2 regions of the Desulfosporosinus sp. BICA1-9 genome follow, and region 1 is predicted to be linked to the other one. Evidence: riboswitches for the same ligand, from Rfam matches in the RefSeq annotation. Region 1 holds a riboswitch; the other holds the start of a gene.

Region 1 (3,498 bases):
ATTGTATTATTATGATTATTTGTACTTATGCTAGACCATAATTATACATCACTATCGTTACTTATATCAAAGGAAAATTTCTATTTTCCCTTCATCTATTTCCCCTTTGTTTATCCAATCGTAAGACTCCCACTTCTACAAGTGGGAGTGATCCCCCCGGCTCCGCTTCGGTGGGGGTAGAGTCCGACTTCGCCGCTAAGAGTTCCTTTTGGGACGTGCGGCTTCGGCGAAACCCTCCACTGGAGGCTTTCGTTACCGAAGACTCGATGTTCAACTTTAGTTGAACGAGTTCACTGGCCCTTTTCACTTGGCATACCTTGCAAAACCTTTAGAACTGCCTCGTCCTCTTCTGTGCCGATAATATGCTTCATCATATACTCAAAACCTGCCGGTCGAATTGGTTTCTCCTCTCTTAAGGATTCCAAATCAAATTCACCGATCTGCTCAGTGTCTTGGTCAGGTACCTTGACCTCAAATAAAGCCTCTAATGAAAACGTTTCCGTTCTTTCAAGCTCATCGTCCGGCGAATCCGCCTGAATTTCCTGATCATTCACCTTAGAAGTTTCCTCATCTTCGGGTAAATTGCTTGCAGAGTTTTGATTTTCCTTCACTAATAGCTCTTCTACGCAGTTTCCTAATAGTACTTGTCTCAAAATCGCTTTAATAAAGGAACTTCGCTCCTCTGGTTCAATCTGCTGTATAGCTAACCAGAGGTCCGTCTCAGCTTCATCAAAAAACAGCGGAATAAAGGCAGGCTGAGCATTAATCATACTGGTGGGTTCGATTTCTTCGTTATATTATTCACCAGTGTCGTAGCCATAATCCGAAATCCTGTGGCATTACCAAATTGTGGATCGTCAATCAGAAGCTTATTTTCTAATTGGATATGCTCATAGACCATTTCTCCGACCTTTCCAGCAACTAAGACGGTATGCAGTTTACCAAGCATAGGTTTTAAGGCCTTTTTCACTTCCCGGGAGATATCAGTTCCTAACTGAGCAAGCATGTTCTTCATGATCGGATTAAGATTAATCGAGCCGTTATTCCAAGGATACAATCCCCCGTTCACTCGGAAAATTTTATCTAATTCCTTATCATCCGTCTCAATTGGGTTTTCGTGATTTGCGGTCAATTCCTTCAGTTTATCGGCCACTCCAATATACGCCCACTTTAAGCCCTTTTCAATACTAAAAGAATTGGGTGGATCAAGCATTACGCCATCATAAAAAGTGGCAATATCTGTCGTGCGAAAACCTGGATCGATGACCACCACATACCCGCTAAATAGCTTGGCGCTCGTCGGCATCCCATATTCATTAAGCGTTTCCTTAATAAAGACTCCATAACTTTGGGGAAGCACTCGAGAACGCAAGATGTTCAGTTGCCGTGTCAACCCTTTCATGGGACCTGAATGAAAGGTTACCGAAAAAGACCCCTTTAATTCAGCTTCATACTTGTCCTTTAAACTAGCATAATACTTAACGGGCACGCCAGTTCCAAGATAAACATTCGCTTTAGGAGTTTTTTGGGCTAGGGCTAAAGCCACTACCAGTAACGCTGTTGCTTCTTCATCCGAAGATTTGTCTTCATCCCAGCAATAATGAGCTTCGTTTGGATTCAAGCTTTCCGCCAAACTTCCCATGAAGTAATGCCGTTCCACACCCGTCGAATTATTCTTAACCATGACATCCAAGGTAGAAATCTGAGTTTCTAAGTCAGATCCTTTACTAATCAGGGAATTACCTAAGGTTGAGAAAATCCGCTCATTCCCTTTACAAATTACAGCTGGAAATAATACTTTTGCATCTCCAGTATCCAGTTTAATCGCTCCAAATCCCGGATCTGCTCCAGCCACGAGAATATCACTATCTAACACACGTGTTCCTCCTCGATTACAATCAATTATGGACAAACTAATAACACACAACAACTTCTACTGCTATATCTATTATTATATACGAAGCTAACACGCTTGTAAAAATGGGTTATTAATATTCTTCTAAATATTAAAATAGTAACCAACTCTAGACTTGAGATTAGAAAAGGGTTGTGGTATGCTAAAAGAAAAAATTGCTCGATTTTAGGTGCCCTTTGGGGAGAATAGGGAAGTTCGGTTCAAAACCGACGCGGACCCACCACTGTATTCGATGAGCTTTGTAGACCACTGGCACTTTGCTGGGAAGGTAACAAATTAAAGCGATGATTCGATAGCCAGGAGACCTGCCTAAAATGTTTAAGTCTTTCCACATCGTGGAAAGCGGCGGTGATGACGGTAAAGTCCCGACCACAGATTTATTTGTGGTCGGGATTTTCTATTTTTCAACAACTATATTAAGGAGGAGTTTTAATGAACAATTTGTCAGAAGCACAACTCTATGCCCAACTCGAAGCTCTAACTGCGAACATCTCAGAACTTGACGAGGATTCTATGGCTAAGGTCCAAGCACGCTTGGATATCCTGACCAAACCACAAGGCAGCCTTGGTCAATTAGAACAGATAGCCAAGCAACTTGGAGGTATCCAACGAACCTCTAATCCTCAAATCAATAAGAAAGCAGTCCTCTTGATGGCTGGAGATCATGGCATCGCAGCTGAAGGAGTCAGTGCCTTTCCCCAAGAAGTTACCCCTCAAATGGTGTATAATATCATAAATGGTGGCGCAGCCATCAATGTACTGGCTCGCCAAGCTAATGCCGAGGTTTTTTGTACAGATGTCGGTGTTGCCTTCCCCTTAGAAGGAAACCTTATTCACAAACGGGTTGCTAATGGAACCCAGAACATGGCCAAGGGCCCAGCAATGACCCGTCACGAAGCACTTCAAGCTCTACTGGTCGGTGCTGAAGTTGCCGCGGAAAAGATCCGCGCAGGATATAACCTCTTTGCTACAGGTGACCTGGGAATTGGCAATACTACCCCTAGCTCCGCAATCGTTGCCCTCTTTACCAATTCCCCCCTTGAGGATGTTGTTGGACGAGGAACTGGGATTGATGATGCCGGCTTAATTAAGAAACGCCAAGCCATTCAAACGGCCTTTGACGTCAATCAACCTAATGCAGACGACGCTTTAGATGTTCTAAGCAAAGTTGGCGGCTTAGAAATTGCTGCGATTGCTGGTTCAATCCTTCAAGCGGCAGCTAGCCGTGTTCCGATTGTCATTGACGGGTTTATCTCAACGGCTGGAGCACTTGTTGCCGCGAAAATCGCCCCGAAATGCACAGCCTTCATGATTCCCTCCCACGGTTCAGTCGAACCTGGTCACCGTAAGGCCTTAGCAAGCCTAGGCCTTGATCCACTAATTAACCTAAATATGAGACTGGGAGAAGGAACGGGAGCGGTCCTAACCTTTCACTTAGTCGAAGCTGCACTTCATATTCTTAAGGAAATGGCAACTTTCGGAGATGCTGGAGTCAGCGAAGCGAATTAGACACAAGGATATCTTGCATAGATAAACAGAGCCTAGTCTAGCTTAATCTAGCACTATAACAGAGGAGCGGTGAA
Region 2 (3,498 bases), on a different contig from region 1:
TCGTTCATTACTCCGTCAAATTGATCATATACTGTTGCCTGCAAGGTTTTAGTTGAACCTACTGCCATTTTGAGCGTGTTCTGGTTTAACTCTATCCTATCTACACTATTGTCATCAGCTCTAACAATAGATGGTAATAGACTTAAGACCATCAAAAACAACATCAAGATTGCAAAAGGCTTTCGAGACCTACTTAATATGTTCTTTCTTAGCATGCTCTTTTTCCCCTCTCCCCCGTGTTCTTATTTACCTTCTTCTACCGGTTGCACCATAATTAATTTACCTGTTTTAGGGTCTTTAAACACAGTCCCCATTTCTTCAAAGCCGCTGCCTGTTTTTGAGTCAACTTGCGGTAAGCTTTCCATTTCTTTTCCTTGTTTTACATCAACAATCGCTTGTTTTGGTTTACCGGCACTACTACTACTACTACTAGGACTGACGTTATAAACATTAATTAACGCAACTATTAAACCTACGCTAAAAACAAACATAACATCCGCTAGATTAGCCAGACTGCTTAATGGATTAAAGTCTTCCTCCGATTGCAACTTTCTTCCCCGTTTGCGCAACATGCTCTCTCACCTCAATAATTGTTTCTAAAATCGTATCCAAATCATTCAAGTAGCGTTCATACCAGCGCCGACGCACCTTCGATATAGTAAAGGTTAAACTACCGGCAAAAACACCAATAATGGTAGCATCAAAAGAAACAATCAGGTACTGAGCCAACATGTTAAAATCTCCTTTACCCAAGCCTACCAAACCTGGTCCTAAAGGAATCAAAGTACCCATTAAACCCAACAAAGGACCCATTTTAGAAATTAAGTCTGTTTTTTCAGTTCTTTTAGCAATTAAATCTTCTTGCTCGCACAAGAGATTTTGAGCGACTATCCGTTGACGAGCTCCTTCTGCGGAAGCTAAGGTTAGGAATTCTGTGACAACTTTTTTTAGTTTAATAGGCAATTCGCTATTTTCCACATAAAGCTCAAGGTTATGGGTTTCTGGTAATTTACTCAAAAACTCTTTTGTTTTAAACTTGTGTATTTTTTTCTCCCCAACCATTTCCCCGATCAGGGCACCTGTCTCGATTACAGCTGTCACTACAAAATAAAGTAAAAAAGCATAACAAGGTATCATTAAACTTTGGGAAATAATATGCATAATTTGATTCAAATACTGGGAACCAACCATAGCCATTTCCTAATCATCTCCTCCAACTTAAACTATTGAAACCAGTTAACATTTCTTTGCCAAACCCCAACGCAAAAAGAACAAAAAATCCAACTGCAGATAAGAGTAATTCTTTTTTGGAGCTTAATACCATAGGTATAAAAGTGTCTTGCATGGTTGCCACTATGTTAGGAATTAAAAAAGCAGATAACAACGTAAAAATGCCTAAAAACAATAACCCTTGATGAAAAAAACTAGCTACGTCAAAATTAAATCGGGTCAATAATCTTCGTAAAATCCAGCTTACTAAGACGATACCTAAAGAAAATGCAATACCTGTTGCGATAGATACAGCATACAAAGGTACCTTTAAACCACCCGCCGTATAAATTACAGATATAACTAGTGCTCCAACACAAAAGGGACATGGTAAAAAACCCAGCCAATAACTAATTTTTTGTTTTATCCCAAGGGTTTTTGTTTCACAAGTACAAATACAAGTACGTTCTACCCCTAAGTAAAGGAAAAGCAAACCTGTTAGGCATGCAAAAGCAAATGTATATTTGTCAATAAAATCTCCAATAAGCTGATATTTCTCGTTAAAAATATAACTTAACAAAACTACAGAACTGCCAAAAATTGTTGCATAACCAGAAATTTTAGGTATGGTTAACCAGGAAGATCCTAAAACCAAGCCTGTTTTGATGCTTAAAATAAGAATGGCCACCAACAAACTAAGAATTAACATCCTTTTTCACCTCCTTCCGGAATAAGCCACTCGACGTAAAAAGCCTCTCAACCGATTGGTCAAGAGGCTAGAAATACTGATAAACATTTGTTCAGCACTAATAATACCTCCTCTATCGCTCGTAGAGTTATTGGCGTGTAGCATTCAGGCAGGTCTTCTGACTCTGGATCATCAATGTTTCATACCTTCCCAGACTCTTCCAGTGGCATAATAGAAACATTTCCCCATCACAGCGGCGGGACCATGCAGGAATTACACCTGCTTCCCTTTTAAACCGAGGCTCTCAAACTTCGGTACCTAAATTCCCTAAATATTTAGTTTTTATAGATATCCAGCGATATTAAAGGGGTTCCGTTTCTCCTCCACTCCTAATAAAAAATAAAGAGACAACCCCACATCACTAATCATAAAGACAGCAATGTATCGGTTGTCTCGGAATCACGTTCTCTTCCGCTTTCAAGTCTCATTCGCATTTTTGAAAGCAGATCCCGCTTGAACAAGACTTTTACCCTCAAGGTCGATTTCCCTCGGGAAACCAAATATGTACCCATAAAAATATCAAAAGCCCTCCAAAATATGAAGGGCTGAATTAAATAATTCCTGCCACCCATCCATCGTGAGTAATGCATATGAGCAATCAGGTCTCCTGGCTCAGGTTCCTCGTTTCGTGCCTCCTTCCCAAGTTTCCTCGGTGGATGTGGCACAAACTCCCCGTTACAGTGGCGGGACCGCGCTGGATTTACACCAGCTTTCCTGTTATGATTTCTCGGCTAAGAAAAATCGCTTGCTCATCTCTATTAAAATTCACAAATTAAATCTATCACAAAAGCAACACATGGTCAAGTGCCGTTGGCACCGAAAAACGCTCTCTTGTGTTAAGAACGGCTTATTCAAACCCATTCCCTCTCTGGCCTGTTCTACAAGTTGCGGAGTTGGTGTCACCCATAGGCTTTAACCTCACAATTTAAAGAAACTGCCTTCTAATGACTAATGGTTTCCTGAATTTCCATTTTCCGAAAACCAATGCTGCGAAAAGCTTGGGGCTTCTTAATATCCAAATTTTAAATAAATTAGGATAGTTGTTGCATTATGAACATAATAATAATATTATATCACTGTATTACTATAGCGTTATGAATAAGAAGGAGGGATAAAACAGATTTAAACTGTTAACATTCCAGACTCTGATTCTATAAAAAGACCAGCTAATAAAAGTCAAGAGTTTGTCTGATTATTTCTTTTAATTTTCGGTTTGTAAAATACGGCATAACAAACTAAGCCATTGAAAAATCCGAACAATGACCTAAACGTTAATTTTTGGGAAGCCCACCTAGAGAAACGGGACGCTCGGCGCTAGCCAAGCAAACTCTCTTTCAATTTGGGGTAACTCTCTGGAGTAAAAGAGACTTTGCAGTCTTCAAGCGTTTGGGTGTAGTGCACGTGTCAATAGGATGATGGCGAGCATATCCTCGGTCTAACGCCCTCCGGTATCCCTCGCATCACCTTTGACACGATCCGAATGGCTCTGTCGTATCCAAACTATTCCTTTAAGCAGCTGCTGGTTGAGGCTTTGTTGTCCT

What was found. A riboswitch is a leader RNA that binds a small molecule or an ion and turns the genes downstream of it on or off. The one in region 1 is predicted to bind cobalamin.
Region 2: it holds a riboswitch for cobalamin, as region 1 does, so the genes downstream of both, JL57_RS26610 (DUF2162 family putative transporter) here and cobT (nicotinate-nucleotide--dimethylbenzimidazole phosphoribosyltransferase) in region 1, are expected to answer to the same signal.

Annotation. Positions count from the first base shown of each region.
Region 1 covers NZ_JUEE01000126.1:7,092-10,589, reverse strand. Annotated here, with positions in the region: gene JL57_RS15025 (hypothetical protein) at 291-770, opposite strand; gene JL57_RS15020 (ParM/StbA family protein) at 767-1,876, opposite strand; cobalamin riboswitch at 2,066-2,243, shown strand; gene cobT (nicotinate-nucleotide--dimethylbenzimidazole phosphoribosyltransferase) at 2,348-3,424, shown strand.
Region 2 covers NZ_JUEE01000213.1:57,137-60,634, forward strand. Annotated here, with positions in the region: gene JL57_RS26590 (cobaltochelatase subunit CobN) at 1-215, opposite strand, end outside; gene JL57_RS26600 (DUF2149 domain-containing protein) at 243-548, opposite strand; gene JL57_RS26605 (MotA/TolQ/ExbB proton channel family protein) at 526-1,197, opposite strand; gene JL57_RS26610 (DUF2162 family putative transporter) at 1,205-1,918, opposite strand; cobalamin riboswitch at 2,048-2,234, opposite strand; cobalamin riboswitch at 2,537-2,721, opposite strand.